3 regions of the Desulfosporosinus youngiae DSM 17734 genome follow, and region 1 is predicted to be linked to each of the others. Evidence: riboswitches for the same ligand, from Rfam matches in the RefSeq annotation. Region 1 holds a riboswitch; each other region holds the start of a gene.
What was found. A riboswitch is a leader RNA that binds a small molecule or an ion and turns the genes downstream of it on or off. The one in region 1 is predicted to bind molybdenum cofactor.
Positions count from the first base shown of each region.

Region 1 (7,902 bases):
GCTGCGGTGAGCGGATGTGGCGAAGCTGCCCGACCCGAGAGCACTCTCTTTTTCATCCTCTGCTAGTGACGCCTTAGCGGCATGGGCGGCTACTAAAAAAATCTTTTTGGAGAGGATTTACTTATGACCGAAAAAATTATTTTCGACTGTGATAATACTATGGGAGTCGCCGGGTGCGATGTAGACGATGGTTTAGCACTCCTCTATCTCTTAGGCAAAGAACACATCGATCTCTGTGGTGTTACGACAACCTATGGCAACAGTGACCTCAATACAGTCTACCAGAACACCTTGACCATGCTGAAGGAAATCGGCAAACCGGATATTCCGCTGCTTAAAGGGTGTGAAGACAAGCATCATTACCAAAGCGAAGCCACGGATTTTTTGGTTGAGTCCGTGAACTCCAATCCGGGAAGAATCACCATTCTGGCCACAGGATCACTAACCAATCTCTATGCAGCTTACCGTTCGGACCCTAGCTTTTTGGCAAAGGTAAAACGCATTGTTGTCATGGGAGGAACCACTGAACCCCTGATCATTAATGGCCGCCCCCTTAATGAACTGAATTTTTCATGCGATTCGTTAGCCACTGAAACCGTCTTGAAGCTTGGAAACAATGTTTCTGTCATCACTGGAAATACTTGTTTGGACGCGTTTTTTCCTAAGGAAGCATTCTTTGCCCGGCTCTCATCCGAGAACAAGCCCATCGCCCGCTACCTTCTCAAAAAAACATCCTACTGGTTTAAGTACATGATGTTCTTATTTAATCTGGATGGTTTTTATAATTGGGATGTCGTTGCCGCAGCATACGTCGCTAACCCTACCTTATTTGAAGACCGAATTTTCTCGTTCAACCTGCGTTTGGCAGAGCTGGAGCATGGTGAACTAACCTTAGAAGATCCCCCGAATGATTCTCTTCATTATTCGCTGAATTTGCCTCGAATCCAAATTCAGCATGAACTAATTGAGGACATCTATAATACATGGCTGAGTCTCGATCTAAAATTCTCCTCCCCGAAACTCTATAGGTAACCCCCCGCTGCCGGTTCTCATTTTTACCCATTAAAAAGCCCCTTGACGATGTGCGCCAAGGAGCTGTGTGGATTTACTAATCTTTAAACGGTTCTATAGTCACTCCAAGGTCAGACGGTTTTCCAAAATACATGGCCGTGGTGACAATGGCATCAATGCCCGTATCAGCATAGTCTTGGATATTGCCTTCATTAATGCCGCCTGCCCCAAGAAGTGTAACATTGGGGTTAAGGCTTCGGATTTCTTCAACGATGACTTTTAAGTCATGGGCAGGAATCTTGTCAAATTGCAATCCATCAACGCCGGTTTCTACTAAAAGGCGGGCATCTTCAATCCGTTCTACTTCAACAATAATTTTCTTTTCACAGGCATTTCCCTTAACTTCTTTCATCACCTGAGCCAGATTATGAATATCTCCCAGGAAATTGACATGCTGCTTGAAAATTAAGATAGTTTCAGACAAGCCCAAGCGATGGGGAAAAGCGCCCCCAGCGATAATTGACTTTATGGAGAGCTCTTTAGTACCGGGAAATGATTTTCTGGTAGCGACAACAGCCACCTGTGGATTCACTGATTTAGCCTTATCCACCATCCGTTTGGTCCTTGTGGCAATACCTGAACAGTATTCAAGTATATTCAGGGAGACTTTCCAGGCTATATGCAGGTTCGAGGCCAACCCTTCGGCTTCGATAAAGATATCTCCCTTGTTAACGATAGAGCCCGATGGCAAGGAGCGAATCTGCCTAATCCCCAGCCTGTTAAAGATCCTTAATACTTCCTCTACCCCGGATAAAACCGTAAATTCTCTGGCTTTAAATGTAATCGTTCCTTTAGTTCCGCCGATACCAAGAGTTAGTGTTGTTAGATCCAGATAAGGAACATCCTCTTTGATCCAGCGGTCAATGGTTTCATCACTAATGTAAATCATAGCCTCCACCTCAAATTCGCTTTAACTTACTCTCCTCTTATGAATCCATTCTTTTCAAAGATTTTCATAGCCTCATCACTCTGTAAATACTCCAAAAACTTCGAAGCTTCATCACTGTTTTTCGAGGCAGCTACCACCGCTGCAGGCAATACAACCGGTTTATGGGAGTTTGCCGGTGCCGCGGCCACAATTTTCACTTTATCGGAAAGGATCGCGATGGTATCCCAAACAAACGCTGCTTCGGCATTGTCTGTCTCTACATAGGTCATTATTTGCATCAGATCCTTGCCAATAACGAATTTAGGTTGTAAGGTATCCCATAATTTAAGGGTCTCCAGGGTTTCTTGCGCAGTTTTAGCTGCCGGAACTGACCCGGCTTCGCCGATTCCGATTTTCTTAACCTCCGGTTTGGCTAAATCTTCAAAGCTGTTAATGGAAGTGTTGTTTTTATTGACGATCAGGACAAGTTCATCCCCTAGGAGATTCACTCTGGAGTCCTGCTTAATCAGTCCCTTTTGCTCTAAAGCATCCATCTGCGGTTTACCTTGAGAAATAAAAATATCGGCAGCGGCCCCTTGCTCGATTTGGGTTTGGAGGGAGCCTGACGGCCCATAATTATAAACCAATTTAACCTGAGCATTTTTCGCCGAATACAGGCTTTTTATTTCCTCAAGAGAACCTTTCAAACTGGGAGCAGTGGATACCAAAAGCTCAATAGGCTTAGCCTGGTCAGCTTGACTGACTTCCGGTTTTGGGGTTTCATTGACAGCACTTGAACACCCGGAAATAAATAAAACAAGCAATACCAGGGAAAAAGCCATCCGCCCCAGGGCAGCCCGGGTTTTATCAGTTTTCCTAATTAGATTAGATAGTCTCATTGAATCTCCCCTCTTTCTTTTGTACTTGCCGGTAACGCGGCATCAGATAATTATCAGCTTTTCCGGATTCATCTTCAGCTTCCAGGGCTGTGGTTTATCCTTCAATTCAGACCACATTTGTTTGGTGATCTCCCACTGAATTTGGTGATTCTCCTGTCTCCGGGCTTCCTTTTCCGTAACGAGATAGACTGTCACCCGGGAAGGAGTCTCACTGATGAAATTAAGCCGGCCTTCAAACACATTGTCCTCTTTTTCCGTTAACGCCAATTCAAGAGCATGAGCATGAATACCTACAAACTCAATCTGTTTCGGGATTTCTCTCTTGGTTTTTAAGTTTATCCCCCAATCCGTTGCCTCCAACTCAAAGGGCGATTTGTAGATGGCCGGAGAGAAATTTCTGCAGCCTGTTAATTGTGCGGATACGAGTGAAGGCGGAGAGCTGAATACCTCCTCTGTCCCCCCTTTTGCTTCAATCTTCCCTGAAGACAATACGACTAATCTATGGCAAATGCTATAGATTTCATCCATGTTATGGGTCACGAACAGGGTAACTCCTTGATAGCCTGATAAGGTTTCGGTCAATTGTTTGACCATGTGGTTTCTTAAATAGTCGTCAAGTGCGGAAAATGGTTCATCTAAGAGCAGCGCCTCCGGCTCAATAGCTAAAGCCCTGGCCAGAGCAACCCGCTGTTGTTGTCCCCCGGAAAGTTGATTTGGATACCTCTTTTCTAAACCCTCCAGCTTGATCATCTTCACTTTTTCCTCGATTATGGCTATTCTATCTGCGCGCTTTCTGTCTTCAATGCCAAATCCAATATTATCTTCCACCGTCATATTAGGGAAAAGGGCATAATTCTGGAATAAATAACCCACTTTTCTCTTGCGGCAAGGGAGATCAATTCTTCGCTTGGAGTCGAACAACGTTCGGTCGTTGAGAATAATCCTTCCTGTATCAGGCGTATCGATGCCAGCGATACAGCGCAAAATCATACTTTTACCTGACCCGGAAGCCCCTAAAAGTCCAAGAATCTCCCCATCTGTCTCAAACTTAACATCTAAGGTAAAACCCGGAAGTTTCTTTTGAATATCCACCCATAATTTCATATTACTTCCTGCCAGTAACAGCAGTCATCTTGCGCTGGTAATCCGTCCAATAGTTCATTAACGTCATAACGATCAAGGAAATTATAAAAATAAGTATCACCCATATCAGAGCCCTTCTCATTTCTCCGCTTTCGGCTGCAAAGAAAATCGCCGCAGGAATGGTCAGTGTTTTTCCGGGTATGTTGCCGCCAATCATAAGCGTAGCCCCAAAATCCCCTAAAGCCCTGGCGAAAGCTAAGACAGTACCGGCCGCCACCCCCGGCCAGGAAAGCGGGATGGTTATCTTCCAAAAGATTTTCCACTCTGAGACACCCAGTGTACGTGCAGCATTAATAATATTTTGATCAATTTGTTCAAAGGCGCTTCTAACCGTTCGATACATTAAGGGAAAGGCAACCACTGAAGCTGCAATAACCGTTGCCGGCCAGGAAAATATAACCGTTTGCCCAACTGCCATCAGGAGTCTTCCCAAGGGGCCGTTCTTGCCAAACAGTACCAGGAGCAGGAACCCGACAACTGTAGGCGGTAAAACTAAAGGCAGAGTAAGTACACCGTCAATCAGCCCTTTGAATTTCCCCCTGTAGCCTGAAACAAAGCAGGCAGCCGCAATTCCTGAGAAAAAAGTCACAATCGTTGAAATGGTGGCTGCTCTTAGGGAAATTAGCAGCGGGGCAAAGTCCATTCCCATTAAATCATTATAAACACCGCAACCCCCCTTACCTTATCTAGTTATGATATTAGTAAATAGTATGGTATAAAAAATAAAGCTCCCGAAAAGGGAGCTAAATAAACTGGTATCCCAGTCTAACCCGAACTACTCCTCTTCAAACTGTGAAGGCATACCAGTTTCCCGGAATACCCTGAGGATCTGCGATCCTGTCCAGTGACCTTGGAATTGCTCTTTAGGTCATTCTGGCTCGGAGGTCATTCTTCAATTTTTCGGACCAATTAATCCGCTTCAGTTATCTGTAAAGTACTTCCTGGTAATTTTTTTGTCTAAAGTTTCTTAATTTCCTCTTGTTTGCCCTTATCCAGCTTAATGATCTGACTGCCAAGCATTTCCGCCTCCCGGGCATCATGAGTGACCAAAATAAAAGGAATCTGCCATTGGGTTTGAAGCTTAAGCAACTCCTGCTGGAGGGTACTCCGCGTGTCCTGATCCAGAGCGGAAAGAGGTTCATCAAGCAGCAAAAGTTCCGGCTCAGTCATTAAGGCACGAGCGAGAGCAACCCGTTGCTTTTCTCCTCCCGAAATCTGATTGGGATAGCGATTTCTGAGATGAGCAATTTTCAACATCTCCAGAACATTGGAAACGGCAAGAACCTTATTGGGAATACTTCCTTTTTGAGGCTTACCGTACATCACATTCTTTTCCACCGACATGTGGGGAAAGAGAGCATAGTCTTGGAAAACATACCCTATGCGCCGCTTTCTGATAGGAATATCTGCCCTATGCTCAGAAGAGAAGATGATTTTATCATTGATATTAATTTCCCCCCATGAAGGAGTCTGGAGGCCTGCTATACATTGCAGGATCGTCGTCTTGCCGGCACCGGAAGGACCGACCAGGGCGAGAATACCGCTCTTTAAGGTGATATCGGCTTCCAGCTCAAAGGAAGGCAGCTTCTTTTTAAAATGAGCCTTTAGCATTACGCTCCACCTCCTCGGGAGTCTCGTCGTGATCCTTTCCCCCATCGGTTTAATCCATAAATGACCAGAAAACTAAAAATAGTCATAATGACAACCAATATGCCTGCTTCCCCTGTGTCGCCGGCCTCATTAGCGAAATAAATAGCAATGGGCATAGTTTGCGTCTTACCAGGAATATTCCCGGCAATCATCAGCGTCGCTCCAAACTCCCCCAGAGACCGGGCAAAGGCTAAAACTAAGCCCGCTATAATGCCATTCAAGGCTAAGGGAAGAGTTATGGTGAAAAACACCCTTAGTTCTCCAGCCCCCAGAGTACGCGCCGCTTTCTCCAGGTTTTGATCAACACTTTCAATAGCAACCTTTACGGATTGATACATTAAGGGAAAAGCCACAACGGCGGCTGCTATTACGGCCCCCGCCAAAGTAAAGACTATCCTGACATTAAACCAATGTTCGAATAACTTGCCTAACGGGCCATTCTTCCCAAAAACAAACAACAGCATAAAGCCAACAACTGAGGGAGGGAGCACCAGGGGCAAAGTAATGATTGACTCTACAATATCTTTGCCCCAAAACTCGCGCTTAGCCATAAAGGCGGCTATTGGTATAGAAGAGAATGCGACAATAACGACGGCAGCAAAGGCAACTTTCAAAGATAGAATAATGGGAATAACGCTAAATTCCATTGGATTCCCCCGGAAAGTAATTATTTGGCCAACGTTTTAGTTATTTAGCTAATGTTTTAAATCCATAGTTTACAAATAACTGTTGAGCTTCCGAACCCTGTAAGTATTTTAAAAAGTCTTCGGCAAGTTGTTTATTTTTAGTTGCCGAAATAACCGCTGCCGGGTAAGTAATAGGCTTATGACTGCTCTCCGGAGCTGCCGTTACGACTTTGACTTTCGATGACCCTAAAGCATCGGACCGGTATACGAGTCCTGCCTCTACATTACCTGTTTCCACATAATTCAGAACCTGGGTCACATCCTTAGCCATTACAAACTTAGGCTGTAATGTATCCCAAAGTTTAAGACTTGTCAAGGCTTCCTGGGCATATTTTCCGGCGGGTACAGACTCAGGTGTTCCAATACCGATCTTTTGAACATTTGCCTTAGTCAGATCTTCAAAGGATGTAACCTTACTGTTATCCTTCCCTGCAACCAAGACTAATTCATTGCCTACTAAGTCGAGCCTACTCTCTTTAACCAACAAATCCTTTTGTTCCAAAGCATCCATCTGAGCTTTTCCTGCAGAAATAAAAAGGTCTGCCGGGGCTCCTTGTTCAATTTGTTGCTGCAGTGTACCTGAAGCTCCAAAGACGAAGGTAAGCTTAACTTCGGGAACCTTTGCGGCATACTCTTTCTGGATTTCGGTCAATGAATCCTTCAGGCTGGCTGCGGCAGACACCATGATCTCTGTGGGTTCAGCCTTGGGAGTGTTTGCCGATGGGGCATTATTTCCCGAACTGCAGCCAATCGTAGTTAAAATTAAAAGAAAACTAAACACTAACATCCATGAAACCTTTTTCATTCGAACTCCTCCTAACATATGTAAATTTATATTTCAGTTGATTTATATTAGTCCAAATTAGTCTAAGTTCGTTTATATTACTCAATCTATACATTTGTGCAATGAATTCATATATTTCAGATTTATATAGATTAACATAATATAATACTAACTAACGTCAACCAACAAGACCCAACTGCAATGTCATTATACAATAGGTTATAATAACTTAGCAATATAATTATAGTTTTTATTATCTCCATTAGAATAGTCTGGAGGCTCACTATATCCAATAATGTTTCTTATACGTTGAAGAAGCCGCAGAAATCCTTAAAATTTCTAAGATTACAGTTTATGCGCTTTTTTCAAGATGTTTTTCCTAAGGATATGATCCTATATCCTAAATAACGAGAAATAAAAACCTTTCGACTCTGATTGAGACAAAAGGTTTTTTCTTATTCCGTAATAGTGGCTATGATCTCCTTCCTGATTTCCGTCAATTCGGAAGAGGCAGGATAATTTCCTTCAGAATCCGGCCGGCAACAGTCAGCACATCATCAAGTTTGTTAGTTTTGTCTAACTTTCAGAAGAAATAATACGCAGGCATTGCCTACATCCTTCTACGTCTTTTAAGCAAGAAATCCGTTATTTCGTCTTCATTTTGAATTAATTTTTCCACTTGAGAAGCGATCTTTTCGAGTTCTTCGTGATGCTGCTTGCCTAAAGCTTCAAGGCTATCAAAGCGTCTATCATAGCCATCAAAGCGCTTATCATAGCCGTCGAAGCGCTTATCATAGCTAT
Region 1 covers NZ_CM001441.1:2,736,600-2,744,501, reverse strand. The annotation lists gene DESYODRAFT_RS12640 (nucleoside hydrolase) at 124-1,032, shown strand; gene modD (ModD protein) at 1,109-1,960, opposite strand; gene modA (molybdate ABC transporter substrate-binding protein) at 1,987-2,838, opposite strand; gene DESYODRAFT_RS12625 (sulfate/molybdate ABC transporter ATP-binding protein) at 2,881-3,942, opposite strand; gene modB (molybdate ABC transporter permease subunit) at 3,944-4,630, opposite strand; molybdenum cofactor riboswitch at 4,744-4,877, opposite strand; gene DESYODRAFT_RS12615 (ATP-binding cassette domain-containing protein) at 4,939-5,592, opposite strand; gene modB (molybdate ABC transporter permease subunit) at 5,592-6,278, opposite strand; gene modA (molybdate ABC transporter substrate-binding protein) at 6,319-7,122, opposite strand; gene DESYODRAFT_RS12600 (hypothetical protein) at 7,712-7,902, opposite strand, start outside.

Region 2 (7,902 bases), 840 kb from region 1:
AGGCAAAAGGAGCGGAGTGTGTTATGTCATTACCAAATATAATTAAAAAGCATACCTACGCTGACTATTTAACTTGGCCGGAGAACGGGCGTTGGGAGCTTATCAATGGTTTACCTTATGATATGACCCCGGCTCCTTCTACTGAGCACCAAAGAATTTCTCGTGAACTGGTCCTGCAATTCGCCAGATATTTAGCAGGTAAAACCTGCGAAGTTTTCTATTCTCCTTTTGATGTGAGGCTTCCTCTGACTCAAGAAAACGATGAAGAAATTGAAACGGTGGTACAACCCGATTTGGCGATTATTTGTGATCGGAGTAAATTGGACAAAAGAGGGTGTAAAGGTGCGCCCGATTTGATAATAGAAATAATATCGCCGGCAACTGCCAAAAAGGATATGCAGGAAAAATTCTTAGTGTATGAACGCAGCGGTGTAAAAGAATACTGGCTGGTATTTCCCTCGGATAGGGTTATCGATGTATATGCGCTTAATGAGAATAACAAATATGAACGAACCGGACTTTATCAATATCCCGATAAAATCAAGGTTGGAATATTAACTGACTTGGACATTGATTTAGGTTTGGTGTTTTCGAAGGATTAGGAAGAGTCCCATACAGCGCGGTCATCAGCCCGTTCCACTTGGCATGCGGTTCAAAGTGGGACGGGTATTTATCTTGCCAAGTTGATGCGGAAAATATTACTTTTACAGTCAAGTTTCCCATAAATATAAGAAAAACTTAAGAAGTTCATAAGATGCATTGGGGGGGGGCGATTAGGGCAGGAACCGATGGAAGAACCGATCAGGCGCTTCTGGGAGGCCGAAGGAAAGAGAGGGGGTTAACAAAAGGGCTCGTACCAAGAATCTTACGCGCGTAAGATTCTTGGTACGAGCCTGGGAGAAAGATCTCATTGTTAAGCAAACACTGAATTCAAATCGATTTCGAGGTCAGGAAAGATCGATAGTGTTGGTTTATCTTCGTCCGTATACATTTCAGGTCTGCCATATCGGGCGTTCGGTTGCAATAAAAATACGCTTACAATCTTCTGATCCGGTTCTAATATCCAGTATTCTTTAACGCCTGCTTCTTCATACTTGTTAAATTTAAATACTTTGTCTATCTTTGCAGTTGACGGGGACAATATTTCTATTATCAAGTCAGGAGTTCCTTTACAACCCCTTTTATCAAGCTTAGAGCTATCGCAGACAATGGTAATATCCGGTTCAACGACATTTTTAACATCATTATCATTATCTTCAACATCAAGTCTCACGCAGAACGGGGCATGATAAACTTTACAAGATTTACCTTGCAGATAATTTGCAAACTGCCTGTACAGTTCGCCGGAAATTTCTTGATGAATTCTTGAAGGTGCAGATTGCATATAAGCTATACCGTCAAGAACCTCCCATCTTTCGTCCTCATTCCAGGTCAAGTAATCGGCGTATGAATAATTTCGCTCTTGTCGTGGCAATGGCATATTAAACACGCTCCTTATGTATCCATTTGATTATACCATTTTCTGCCGATCAGGAATAGTTTGAAATTTGCGGATGCTTTGGCCTGAAATGCTCATTTTTACGCATGAGCATTCTTTTAACGATTAAAGGAATATGGAGAGCAAAAAATTCAGAAACAGACAGATTTGAAATATAACCAGCTACATCGAAGAATTTGTTCATGGTTCCTAAGCTATACCAAACTCCAGCGAGAAAATTAATGATCATAAGAAAAATAACGATACCCGTAATATTAGTCCAGACAAAACCTCTTTTATTCCTAGTTAAGAACAAATGAATTAGTAAAAATATAATAATTAAGCAAGTTGCTATAATAGAAATCATCGCGAAAGAATCGAACTTCTCAATAGCCCATGTTACAAAGTCGGAATCAAATTCCCGCCTGCTTGCCGTTTTATTTAAACTTGCAATGAAGCGTGGCCGGGTTGTTATTATACCTGCTATCCCCACGAGAGAAAGAACTGATGATAGCAGGATATAACACTTATTCAGCACATTACTTTTTCCGAAACTCATAAGACAATTGCTTATGACAATGATTATTACTACTATTGCAACTGGCGATATAGAGATAGCCATTATGCACCTCAAGCAAAGATTATTGTATTATTATACCATAGCAATATAAATCTTCCCAGATCTGGGGTACGTCCCTCAGTATTCCAGAATTATCGAGATATAGTTGGCCTGCCGGAAGAAGAATCTATTGCCTTTAATTGGCAAGGCTGGAAAGGCCGAACACTGCCGACAACAAAGAATTGCCGGCGGTGTTCGGCTTTTCTGTTTTTGGAAAATGATTGGTGCTTGGTATCTGTTTTCTAATGCGGATAACAGAATCAAAGGAAATAAATGTGGAATAACTATAAAGGATAGGGACACAAGTACGGAAAAAGAAAATCGGCCGGTTCCGCTCCGACCTCCGGCGACGGCACGGTCTACTGAAATCTGAATGCCGACGGCATCAACATATAGGTGCCAAGGGCTATGAAAATGGCTCAGTTTAAACTGTTGAAAAGCGCATTTCACAAGGAGGAAGATGGGCAATGGGCATAATTGAAATCAAAAACCTGACAAGAGACTATGGGAACGGGCGAGGTGTGTTCGACCTCTCTTTCTCTGTGGAAAAAGGCGAGGTGTTCGGCTTTCTCGGTCCCAACGGAGCCGGAAAAACCTCAACAATCCGGCATCTGATGGGATTTTTGCAGCCGGAAAAAGGAAGCTGCGCCATTAACGGTTTGGACTGTTGGCATGACAGTGCGGCCATTCAGAAAAATCTTGGCTATATTCCTGGGGAGATCAATTTTTTTGAAGATATGAGCGGTACGGATTTTTTGCGATTTACCGAAAAATACCGGGGGTTGAAGAAGAGCGATCGCATAAAAGAACTGCTCGACCGTTTTGAGCTTGACGCGCGCGGCAAGCTCAAAAAAATGAGTAAAGGGATGAAGCAGAAAGTGGGCATTGTCGCCGCTTTTATGCACGACCCGGAGGTCCTGATTCTCGACGAACCGACCAGCGGCCTTGATCCGCTCATGCAAAACCGATTCATAGAACTGATCCTGGAGGAGAAGGCGAAGGGCAAAACCATCCTCATGTCCTCGCATATGTTTGAGGAAGTAGAACGTACCTGCCACCGGGTATCGATCATCAAAGACGGTCGTTTGGCCGCCGTGGACAGCGTGGAGACACTGAAAGCGGCGCAGGTCAAAAAATATATTGTAACCTTTGCAAACGCTAAAGCTGCGGAGGAGTTTTGTGCGGAAAATCTCACAACCGAGCTGTTGACCCATCACCGCGCCGCCGTCACGGTGCAGCACAATATCCGCGAATTTATTGCGGTATTGAACCGTTATCCCGTCGTCAACCTGTCCGCTTCCAGTCAGAGCCTTGAGGAAATCTTTATGCAGTATTACGGAGGTGTCCAATAATGTTGAATTTTACATTATACAAATATGGGATGAAAGGCAGCTGGAAAATGCTGCTGATCTTTGCGGCTGTGTTAACCATGTATGTTTCCATAATCATTTCAATGTTTGACCCGGAAATGATGAGCCTCTTGGATGATTATGCCAAAGCAATGCCGGAAATTATGGCTGCGGTCGGCATGACGGCGGGTGCCGCCACCATGATCGGATTTATGTCCTCGTATTTGTACGGTTTTATTTTGTTGATATTTCCTATGGTTTTTTCCATACTTTGCGCCAACAGGCTAATCGCCCGCCATGTGGACAGGGGCTCCATGACCTATCTTCTGGCCGCGCCGGTAAAACGCCGGACGGTCGTATTTACGCAGATGAAAGTAATCGCGACCGGAATTTTTGCCCTTGTCCTGTTTGTCACGGTGCTGGAAATTATCATCTGTGAGGCATCCTTCCCGGGAGAGCTTGAAATCGGGAAGCTGCTGGCGCTCAACGCCGGTCTTTTAAGTTTGCAGTTGTTCATCGGCGGGATATGCTTCCTGTGTTCCTGTATTTTCAGCGACAACCGATACGCTGTGGGCTTGGGCGCGGGAATTCCGGCGCTGGCCTATATCTTGCAGATGCTATCAAATTTTAACGAAAAACTTGAAAATATAAAGTACGCCACCTTCTTCACGTTATTTGACACTAATGGGATAATCGCGGGAGAAGCCGGGGCGATTGCGGGGATGATCGTGTTGTTTGCCGGGGCGGTTGTGTTGTTTACCGCAGCGATCGTTATTTTTTCCAAAAAGGATTTACATATCTGAGCCGACCTTAAGCAATTACGGTTTTTTAACAGAATGCAAGGAACATGTCCTATACAGCATTTTATAGACATCTTAAATAAGTCAACTATGAGTCAAATTCGTCACTAGTGACGAATTTCGGAAAATACTATTTAAATTCCTGACCAAATATAGGAGGGACAGAGTTATAATATAGTTGGAAGCAAGGCCTGTTGAAGATAACCTGATTAATCTGGTGCGAATGTACAGTGAACATTTAAAGAGATGAGTGTGACCATCAAATAGCATGAAAATATCCTTCTGCGCGGATTAAACGCAAGGAGGATATTTTTTCTGGCGGGGCAGTCCCTCGCCCGAGGCGACTTTAGGATTCATGTGGTAATATAACATAAAACAAAAATCACGCTATTTATATTTTTATTAGTTTATGTTATGTTATGTAGTGTAGTCAATCAAGATAAACCTTAGGAGAGCAAAGTCTTACTGTTTGGAGATACGCGGAAGGAAGTCTTAATAATTAAATATTGAATCCGAGCTTTTTATTCTAAAGGAAGCTTCCCATGAATACTAAGCCTAAACCGGAGGGTTTACGGGGTTAGACAGGAAACAGTCTGGCCTTCACTTGTGAGAAGGATGATGCTTAAAAACAGAGAAATCTGTTTTTAAAAAGCATGCTCTTTAACCGGCTGGTTTAGTTCCTGATCCAGCCGGTTTTTCTATTGCGTATCCTGCCTGAACAAGAGCAGGTGAGTTCCCTGGGCGCTCCCGGACTGTCGGATGGGATTGCCCAGACAGTGCGGGAAAGCCGGATAAAAGTAAGAGACTATTTGCTAAAAGGAGAGGAATTATGGAAAACCATCAGCAAGACAAAATTATCTGTTCCTCCGCAACCTGTACCGGCTGTGCTACACGCTGTCACCGGCAGCAGAAAGCCCCCCTTTCCCGGGATGAGGCTCTGACCATTCTCTTTGAACGGGTCAGGTTTGATCTGGCCAAGGAGTTTGTGCCGCTGAGTCAGGCTTTGGGTCGGGTGACGGCGGAACCAACCTATGCGGCCTTCTCTGTACCTCCTGCTGATACCGCCCAGCATGATGGAATCATGGTGAATTGGGAAGAGGTTAAAGAGCTGCTTGCCGGCGGCTGCCGGGTGCTGTCGGAAAATCAATTTCGCCTTCGGGTTATGGGGTCGGTGCTGGAAGAGCCCTTTGACACCGTGATTCCCCTGGAACAGGTCAGCCATTTGGCTGACGGCAGAGCGGAAATCAGGGCCTTGCCCTACCAGGGACAAGGTATAGGACGGGCCGGGGCCAGTATCCGGGAGGGAGAGCGGGTTGTCCCCGCCAATTACCGCCTGACCCCGGCTAATCTGGCTATCCTGCGTTTTGCCGGAGTGGAGAGGGTGCCGGTCTGGAAAAAACCCAAAGCTGCCGTGATTCCCGTGGGCGGCGACTTGGTGGGGCCCGGCTGTCGGCCGGGTCCGGGACAGGTAGTGGAAGCGGACAGCATTCTCGTGGAAGGGATTCTCCGGGAATGCGGCGGGGAAGCCTGGACAGAACCGGTGGCAGGGGATAGCGAAGAGCTGATCTGTCAGGCGATTCTCCGGGCCCTTCCCCACTGTGATTTTCTGATTTTGATCGGCGGCTTGGGCCGCAGCGGAGCCAAGTATGGGGACTATACCGCCCAGGCCGTTGAGAAGCTGGGCAGAATTCTGGCTCAGGGCATGGGCTTTGGACCTGGCGGGAAAGCCATGCTGCTGGGGGAAATCCAGGAAAAATGCGTAGTGGGGATTCCGGCACCTCCTCATGCGGCCCTGACTCAGTCCGAGCAATACCTGCCGGCGATTATGGAACGCTTTCTTCACTGCCCCTGCTATGAGCGGCCGGAGATCAAAGCCCGCTTGCACACAGATTACCAGAGCGGAGTCCGTTCCGGTTATCATCCTCATGTAGCTCTCAGCTGGACGGAGGAGGGCTATGAGATTGTCCCTGTTCGGATGGGGGACACGGTAGATTGTTTTGTCAATGCCACGGGGATTCTGATAGAGGAGGCGGAAGACCGCCTGATGAAAAAAGGGGAGCCGGCCACGGTGCAATTGCTCTGGGGGGAGAAGACGGTCCGCCGGCGCAGCCGCCAATCCGATTAAAGGCTTCTTTCCGGGCGTGACCGGGAAGCCGGCGGAAATATTAAGATCCTTGATACCCGTGAAAAATTATACCCAAATTGAATTGTAAATCATTATTTTTGTGACTAATCAGGTACTCAGTTAATTAACCACAGATTACACAGATTAACACAGAATAAATATATTTTGGCTCTAAACTACAAATTGCTTGTAACGCAATTGATATTCGCCAAAGCTGATAAAAGGCCGATTTGATCCTGTAGCTTTGAGATAATTAATAATTATCGCTTTCATTGACTCGCATCTTCGCCATTTTTTTATACTTAATCCTTCTTAATCTGTGAAATCTGTGTTAATCTGTGGTTTCTCTTATCGTTCTTTTTATGTGTAATCTGTGGTTCCCCGGTCAGAATTCCCCAAGGCGTTTCTTCTTGTAGGTATAAAAAATGCGGGATTTTAGGTTAAGATTTCTTTAGGAAAAGAGGGAAAAAGATGGATTTTAAGTTAACAGGAGAGCAGGAGTTAACCCGGGAGCAAGCTCTTTTTGTTTTGGAAAAGGCCCGGAATCCGGAGCAGGCCTATGAATTATTTGCTTTGGCCTCGCAAATCCGGGACAGGGTATCCGGCAAAGCCCTGTGGTGGTCCTCGGGATCAGGGGGAATTTTTCCCTGCCGGGTCAAACCCCGCTGTTCCTATTGTACCTTTTATACGGAAACTATGTTTCCCACGGATGTTTTGCTTAAGGGCCTGGAGTGCATTGAAGGCCTGGGGATTCAGCAGTTCCATATCAGCGGGGGAACAGACCTGAAGGAAGGGTACGACGAACAGCTGCTGGAGCTGGTGCGGAAGATTAAAGCCCATTCGGGACTGAAGCTGGAAATCAATCTGGGACCCTCCTTTCAGAAAGAAACGATCCTGGAATTAAAGAAACTGGGTATTGACAGCATTACCAGCTCTTTGGAATCCAACGCTCCGGAGGTCTTCGCCGCCGCCAAGCCCGGAGACAGTCTGGGGCGGTGGCGTGAACTGCTGCAATTCTGTGAAGAGGCGGATATACCCAGCCGCTCAATGATGCTGCTGGGCCTTGGCGAAACGGATGAAGACCGAATTGACCATCTGTTTTTTATGAAGCAGTTCCGAAATCTCTATCAGCTGCGTCTATCCCGCTTTATGCCCTTCCCGGGAACTCCGTATCAGGACAGACCCCGCTGTTCACCTTGGGAAACTGCTTTGATCACAGCTATGGCGCGTATTCTGCTGCCCAATACGGAGATCTGCCTGGCGGCAGGCAACAGCACGGATGACATACCTCTTTGGTATCTGGCGGGGGGTGGCAATCAATTGCTTGGGGTATCCATTGCCCGAAAAGCACCGCCAAGGGCTTCGGATATAGATATTTATGAGATCGGTGAAGGCGCTTATGTAGTGGATAAGCGCAGGCAGATAGAAAGGGTGTTGGCAGGGATGAATCTGGAGGTTACAGCTTTTCGAAGGTAGCCGGGCGCACCAGCTTTCCGAGGGACACAGGAACCTTGGCTTCGGCTTCAGCCCTG
Region 2 covers NZ_CM001441.1:3,572,764-3,580,665, reverse strand. The annotation lists gene DESYODRAFT_RS16790 (Uma2 family endonuclease) at 24-602, shown strand; gene DESYODRAFT_RS16785 (Uma2 family endonuclease) at 914-1,480, opposite strand; gene DESYODRAFT_RS16780 (hypothetical protein) at 1,530-2,099, opposite strand; gene DESYODRAFT_RS16775 (hypothetical protein) at 2,227-2,469, shown strand; gene DESYODRAFT_RS16770 (ABC transporter ATP-binding protein) at 2,564-3,448, shown strand; gene DESYODRAFT_RS16765 (ABC transporter permease subunit) at 3,448-4,248, shown strand; molybdenum cofactor riboswitch at 4,744-4,878, shown strand; gene DESYODRAFT_RS16760 (molybdopterin molybdotransferase MoeA) at 5,075-6,370, shown strand; gene DESYODRAFT_RS16755 (radical SAM protein) at 6,842-7,846, shown strand; gene DESYODRAFT_RS16750 (choloylglycine hydrolase family protein) at 7,827-7,902, opposite strand, start outside.
Region 2: it holds a riboswitch for molybdenum cofactor, as region 1 does, so the genes downstream of both, DESYODRAFT_RS16760 (molybdopterin molybdotransferase MoeA) here and modB (molybdate ABC transporter permease subunit) in region 1, are expected to answer to the same signal.

Region 3 (7,902 bases), 890 kb from region 1:
AATTAATTCAAAAAAGTACAATCATTAAAAACATTCAGGAAATGACAGGATTTTCAATCGAGTAAAGAAAGGGATGATTATTGTGGGAGAAGAATGCAAAGGAAATGTTCTGGAAAATACCATGTCCGATGGTTGGAAGAATGAAATCCCCTTTAGTACATGTTGCCTTTCTAAGCCACGTTTAGCGTTAATCCAGGTCAATAAAAGTTCAGATGTCAACAGAAGAAGCTTCCTGAGAAAAACGACAACCTGCCAGGAAGACTGCAGGGCGTACCCGAATGCTATCAATCAAGGCTGTATTATGTTTGAGGGAGCAAGGAGGCGGAATACGCTCCAAAAGTATCGCCTGCTTTTTGAAAATTCACCGGATATCTTTTTATTAATTGATTTACAGGGAAATATCCTTGAAGGGAATAAAGCGGCATTAGAAGCCTATGGTTACACCCGCGCAGAGTTAAATACCATGAGAGTCCATGATTTAAGGGCAGCAGATTGCAGACATTTAATCAGGCGGCAAATGCATGAAGCTTATCACAAAGGAATTACCTTCGAAACGGATCATCTCCGGAAGAACGGAGAGCGTTTTCCCGTAGAAGTACGAGCCTTTCGATTTGAAACCTTATTATTAAGTTTTGTTCAGGATATATCCCGACGCAGGCAAGGGGAGCGGGAGGCTTTAAAGAATGAAAGCATTAAGGTTATCGGCAAGGTTGCCGCAGGTCTCGCTCATGAAATTAGAAACTCCATAACAGGTGTGCATGGATTTCTTCAACTTGCGGCGGATGGCATGATTACTCCGGAACGATTTTTGAAAAATGCCGGCTTTATGCTTAAAGAACTAAACTCAGCTGATTTCGTTATCAGTGAATTGATCTTGGTTGATCCAAACAGAAGTCTGAATTTGGAAATAAAGAATTTGAATCAAATTCTCTTGGCAATGTCTCCAGCCTTGCAAACTTTAGCAAGGTCTCAGGGAAAAACATTGGACATCCAACTGGAAGAGCTCCCGGAGATATGTTTAGATGAATTTGAGATACAAAAGTTAATAAAGAACCTCGTCAACAATGCCTTAGAGGCCCTCGACAAAGGAGGCAAGGTCACTATTGAGACTTGCCGGTGGATTAATAGTTTATCATTAATAATCAGAGATAATGGATCAGGCATACAGTCGGATATTATCAACCAATTGGGAACCCCGTTTTTGACAACCAAGGACACTGGAATTGGCTTAGGGCTGGCAATATGCAACAGTATCGTGATCCGCCATAATGCGTCGTTAACCATTGAAAGCGGTCATTGGGGTACGAATGTCTGTGTTACATTTAACATACAGCCGGCCACAGTGTAATCCAGAGAGGTCGCTAATGTTTTTCAATTCAGGCTTTCCTGGTCATTCATTGAAAATCCCTCTCGTTTAACATCGCTCATCGTTAAGGAGTCGTCTTTTAGTTCAATCTTCTTGAGTCTTTTAACGGCTCCATAGGCATCTTTCAAGGAAAGCTTATCTCCTTGCCCGGAAATAACCCATAAGGTTTTATACCCCTTGGGTATTGTCAGAAGCTTTTCTTCACCTTTGCCGTCCGTAAAATAGATTAACAAATTAACCTTATGCTGATTGGCATATTCAAAAACCGGGGTAAATCGGGTGCCCCCTCTGATATTGATTCGATCTTTAATATCCTTCACCGATCTGACCTTATACACCCGCCGGATTTCACTGTCACATTCGATCAGCGTAATTTCCTGATTATAATTTCTAACGATATCCAGGACTTCTTTAACGGCTTGATTAAACTCCTGATCACTGATGCTGCCGCTGATATCCAGGGCAACAAGGATTTTGGCTTTATGACTCCTAAGTTGACCTCTTATATCTAATCGCTCGGGCTGTCTTCTGTTTCGTCTGGTCATCGTCTTCTTTTGATTGCTTTCAACCGTTCCCATCAGCCGCTTAAGATATAAATTCCAGGGCAATTCACTTTTGCTGTTTTTCAGGGATGAGATCATGCTTGCTAAGTAATTGGGAATGCTGCCTTTTTGGGCATCAGCAATAAACTTCTCCGTAAATTCCTGAAGGGTTTTGTCATCCATATCCCTGGAGTCTGCCCAAAGGTCATGAGTTTTTTCAGGATGATACTCCGTTTCTATTGTTTCGTCCTGAGCGCGATCAGGTGCAGCATCCTCATCCTCATCCGCTTCCAGCAAGTCCAGGGCAGCTTGAATCTCTTCCACATAATATTCAAAGGGTTTAAAGGGCAGGAGGTCCAACGAATAAGTTAAATTGACCCATTCTAAGGTAACCGAATAGGGGGGGAGATGATCTAAATAGGTATTGACGACGATGTTCATGGCCAGATTAATGGCTAAGGTGCTGTAGGCGGCCTTAAATTCTCTGGCTCTGATTAAATGCAGGGATAAGATATGGAGTATTTCGTGTTTAATGGTACTTTCCATTTGCTTGAGATTAAGATTTAAAAAAATGACAGGGTTAAAATAGATAACATATTTAGCCCCTTTAAAATTCACGGCAGTAGGGCTGCTGATGTCAAAGCGTATGTCTCTGGCCATTTGCAGCAAAAAATAGCCATAGAAATTATCCTTGTCTTCCATAAGGCTTAAATTAACCTTATTAACAAGGCTGAAAAAATCGTCTTTAAACTCTTGGGGTATAGTTATTTTGGCATGACTATTTTTGCGCTTTGCGTTGAAGAAATTATTGATAATACTATCTGCTTTTTCGTAAAGCCTTTTAACCTGCTTATCAAAAAAAGTTTCCATGGCTGATCACCGGATTAAACCATAAGATTCAAAATAGGATTCGATAAACCCTTCATTTTCGATGGCCGGTTTGTAAACCTCAGGATAACTGTTTTTTATATCCTTCATGATTCCTATCTTTAAATCCACGGGATAGAGGTTTAAAAACTCAATCAGTCTGTCCACGTAAAAACCCGAATCATCACGATCATTGAAGATAGCTGCTTCTAAGCGTTTGAGAATATTTTTGGCGGCTAGATAAAGCCGGGTATGACTTTCCTTTTTTACGTTTTCTCTGAGGGATTCAGGCAGAAAATGTCCTGAAAAAACATCCTCATAAGAGATAAGCGGGCGATAATCGGATTCCACAAAGCTCATAAACTCTTCGGCTATTAAGCGTCCGACGTTTCCTTGGACAACATTTAAAAACACGGATCTGGGTATGGAATCGTTGTTCTCTTTATAGACCTTATAACTGCTGGAAATTCGCTCATAGCTTCTGGGCGTGGCTCTAAGATCATCTTCGTTGATCTTATGCAAATATTCGGGGAAGACAGAGATAAACTCGATAACCTTCTGCTCAATTCCGGCCTCAATGGCCCAAGTGATCCACTGATGATAATCAGGCTCCATGAATAACCAGACAAATCTATTTTCTTGAGCGGCATCCATATCGACCACCTGGTAATCAAAATCCGAACCGTATTTATTGGAAGGATTCATGGCTGCTAAGATTTTTACCCCTTCAGGCAGGTTATAGCCATTGATTTCTCGATTTAAGATTAGATTCATCAGTTCCTGCTGGACGGTATGTTCACAACGGTTGATTTCGTCGATAAATAAAAGAACGGTTTTGCCCCGCGCTATTTCTTCATCGATTTCCCGCAGCTTATGATGGACGGCATAGACTGTCGCCTTCTTTTCCACCGGGTCTGCTTTGCCGTTAACCCCTGAATAGGATTCTATGGTGGGCAGACCGCCGATTTCCCCTTCTTTAAGGAGATTCCCATTTATAACAATTAAACTCCAATGATTTGCCTGAGCAATTTCTCTGGCTAAGGCTGTTTTGCCGATGCCGCTTTCCCCAACGATTAAAGGAACTTCTCCTGTGGATAGCACTAAGTCAACACTTTTTAAGGTGTCTGTAAAATTCATGATGTCTCACTCCTACAGCATCTTCAGCTTTTCATCAACAGCTATTTTTTTCGCCTTTTTGCTTCCATATTTATAAATAAACATGACCTTGTCCATGGGCAGAAGGCCGCTGTTTTGATGGATATAACTGCAATTTAAAAAATCCCGGACATAGTTTTCGTCTACATCTTCCCTGGCTAGGACTTCCTTTAAAACTTGTTCTAATTCAGAGTTAGATAGTTTCTGCATAACATAGTTAATCACTAAACTATTGGTTTTCAGAAATTCTAAGATTTTAGGTTTATCTAAATTATTGATAAAGGTAATAGCCCTCTCGTTCTTCTTGATGGCCAGAAGCTCCGCTTGAGGGGTTGGAGACTTAATATATCTTAAGGCATCATAACTGATTTTTACAGCCTCTTCCTGGACACGCTCACTAGGCTCCTGGATAAACTTAATGGAATCGTAATTTTTTCGTACGGCTAATAACTGCAATTCCTCACTTGGATTCTGAACATATTTGATAGCCCAGCCGGCTTGATTGATGGCCAATTTGATTAACGGATCGGTTGGGCTTTCAATATACTCTAAGTTAACCCAGCTGTCATTGATTGCTTTGGTCATCATATCCTCGGTAGGGTTATTGATAAATTGAATCGCCCGGCTATTATTGTCCAGGGCTAATTTCTGCATCTCTGGAGTTGGATTTTCTATATATTTTAAGGTAAGTCCATTTTGTTGAACAGCCAATAACTTTAGCTCATCCGAGGGATTAGGGATGTAGGCTATGGCATTGGGGTTAGTCCTGATCATTTCCATAAGCTTTGAGGTTTTCATCAGTCCTTTACCCACTTGGCCACCACAAACCCAGGATTGCCTTCTTTTTTCTCCTCCATAGCCAGGGCTTCGGCTGTTGTTTGAACCTTGGGCGGGAAGAAGAGACATTCGCCGATTTCGGCAGGTACACCGATTTGCCAGGAGCTTATTTCTTCTTTGCTGTAAAGAGCAGCACGGGCGAAGACCGAAGCGGGATTGCTGCGGGCTGCCTCCGCATAGTATTCACTCCAAGCACTCCTGCCGGCGATGAGTCCGATCACCATACAGCCCCCGGGTTTTAAATGACTAAAAAGTTTTTGCAGGACCTTTTCCGGTTCCGGTATGAATTCAAAGGCGGTCATGGAAAAAATCCCATCATAGAATACAAGTTGATCCAGAATTTCTGTAATATCCGCATGACGCCAGTGAACAGGCTTAGCGTTTGCGGTGTTTTCCGCAAGGGCCGCTAGTTTCGTTTGGGCCAGAGCCATCATTTCAGCGGAAATATCCACAGCAGTGACTTCGTATCCCTCCTGCACAAGCCAGCCGGTATATTGTCCGGTACCGCAGCCGATCTCCAGAACCCGGGGCCCCGGTGCCTTAAACATGGATTGAGCCAGATGACGTTCAACTTGGTCCGATACGGAGCCAAGCTCTGTACCATACCAGGAATCATAATGTGCGGCGACGTGGTCAAAAAGTGCTTCCTTCATTTGCAATCACCCTCGTGTTCAAATTCTTATATTTAATTTGTAAGGTTCTGCTTTTGGCTTTTTAAATCCTCCTTCAGGGGGTTGGCAGGTCGAATTATGCAACGTTGCACAATTTGACCTGCTGATCATCAAATATTTTAGGACAGGTTATAAATCGAACAGACAATTTCCACCTTTATATCGTAAAATAATACAAATAATAGGTCTTTTCCGTGTTCTGACAGCTAAAAGGATAACTCATGCTGTCAGAACCTGAGTCTGAACTTTACGGGCTCACGGGGTTATGATTGGAAACGGTCTAACCTTCACTTTTGAGAAGGAAAAGCTGCGGCAGAAGAATGCCTTACCGCTGAAGATACTGATGCGGCTTGCTTTTAATTCCTCAAAGCAGGTCGCATTTTTATATATAAATAAGAAGGGAGAATAATATGAAGCAAAGTTTAAGCCGCAGTGAACAAAAAAGGCTGCTGAACCTTAAGCTGTTTGTCCTGTTAGGGGTTTTAATAGTCATTTTCATCGGCTCATTTAATTTTGGACGTTACAGCGGCATCAGCCTTCGCGAAGTTACCTTGATATTTATGAGTAAAGTGTTCCCTATAAGCCCTACCTGGCCGGATTCTTTTGAGACAGTTGTCTTTTATATACGATTTCCCAGAATCATTGCGGCAGTTTTGATCGGCGGCTTGCTGGCGCTGGCCGGGGCTTCTTATCAGGCCGTTTTTAAAAACCCTCTGGTTTCCCCGGATATCCTGGGAGCTTCCGCAGGGGCGTCCTTTGGAGCGGCTTTGGCTATTTTTAACGGCTTGGGAGCGGTCTGGATTCAGATTTCGGCTTTTGCCATGAGCTTGCTGGCTGTGGGCTGTTCCTGTCTTGTCGGCAGCAGGATTAAGCGCGACCCCGCTCTGGCCCTGATTCTTTCCGGGATTTTTGTATCCTCATTGGCCAGCGCTCTGGTGTCTTTGCTGAAATTCCTGGCCGACCCGCTGGACAAACTGCCGACCATCACTTTCTGGCTGTTGGGCACCTTGGCCAATATTACCATAACCGATATCGGCTGGGCGCTTATCCCCATGGTGATAGGAGCGGTGCCTCTGATCTTGCTGCGCTGGAGGCTGAATGTTCTTTCCATGGGTGAAGATGAAGCTAAGGCCTTGGGTGTTGAGACGAAACAATTGAGGATTGTTGTTATTGTCTGCGCCACCATACTGACTGCCGCGTCTATTTCCATTGGCGGCTTGATCGGCTGGGTTGGTTTGGTCATCCCTCATTTGGCACGCATGATTGTCGGACCCAACAACAAGTTTTTGCTGCCCGCTTCCCTGATTATCGGCGGTAGTTTCCTGCTCTTGGTGGATAATTTTGCCCGCTCCCTGTCCAGTGTGGAAATTCCTCTAGGTGTTTTGACGGCGATTGTCGGCGCGCCCTTCTTTATTTCCCTCATGCTGCGCGGAAAGGAGGCGGCCTAATGCTATTTGCCTTGAAAAATGGGGTTTGCGGTTATTCGGCGGACAAGCCGGTTTTAAGAAACATAAATTTCCAGGTTGCGGCGGGGGAAGTTCTGTGCATTTTAGGCGCAAACGGCGTAGGGAAATCCACCCTGTTCAAATCCATGCTGGGCTTGATCCGGATGTTAGGCGGATCAGTTACTGTTGACGGGGCGGACATCAGCCAATGGTCCAGAGCTGAAATTGCCCGGACTATCGGCTATATTCCCCAGGCCAATAATCCGCCCTTTTCCTATTCGGTGTTGGATGTGATTTTAATGGGCAGGACAGCCTATTTGGGAATGTTTGCCTCCCCGCAAAAAGAGGATGAAAGGATCGCAGAGGGTGTGGTTGAGCAGCTTAACATTGCCAGATTGATTGACAAGCGCTATCAGGAACTGAGCGGAGGAGAACGGCAATTGGTGCTGATTGCCCGGGCGCTTGCCCAACTGCCGAAAATCCTGATCATGGATGAGCCGACGGCAGCTTTGGATTTCGGCAATCAGCAGATGGTGCTGAACCAGATATACCGGCTTTCTGAGAAAGGACTCAGCATCATCATGGCCTCCCATTTTCCCGATCATGCCTTTTTGTATTCTCACAAAGCGCTCCTGCTGAAAGACGGGGGGATTTATTCAACGGGCAGCCCCAATCAGGTCATCACAGAGCATAGCCTGAGGGATCTTTATGCTGTTGAGACGAAAATCATCAACACGGGTATTCTGCCGCGTTCCGCCGTAACAGGCTCGACAGACATAAAAGTATGCGTTCCGCTGTCCTAGGGCGGAAAAGAGGAGGGAAGCAATAAGTTGCCAAATAATTGTGAACCGGCAGATGCCTAGGATATAAAATTTTACCATGGTCATTTAAGAGAGGAGAAATTTGTCATGAACAAGAGCATAAAAGTAATTAGTATCGTTTTGGGGTTTCTAATGATGTTTTCCGTAGTGGGCTGCAACAATGCACCTCAAGCTGCCAATGGAACGGCAGATAAAGCT
Region 3 covers NZ_CM001441.1:3,624,865-3,632,766, reverse strand. The annotation lists gene DESYODRAFT_RS17005 (two-component system sensor histidine kinase NtrB) at 74-1,348, shown strand; gene DESYODRAFT_RS17000 (vWA domain-containing protein) at 1,372-2,778, opposite strand; gene DESYODRAFT_RS16995 (ATP-binding protein) at 2,785-3,912, opposite strand; gene DESYODRAFT_RS16990 (hypothetical protein) at 3,925-4,728, opposite strand; gene DESYODRAFT_RS16985 (class I SAM-dependent methyltransferase) at 4,728-5,420, opposite strand; molybdenum cofactor riboswitch at 5,617-5,758, shown strand; gene DESYODRAFT_RS16980 (FecCD family ABC transporter permease) at 5,849-6,886, shown strand; gene DESYODRAFT_RS16975 (ABC transporter ATP-binding protein) at 6,886-7,686, shown strand; gene DESYODRAFT_RS16970 (ABC transporter substrate-binding protein) at 7,792-7,902, shown strand, end outside.
Region 3: it holds a riboswitch for molybdenum cofactor, as region 1 does, so the genes downstream of both, DESYODRAFT_RS16980 (FecCD family ABC transporter permease) here and modB (molybdate ABC transporter permease subunit) in region 1, are expected to answer to the same signal.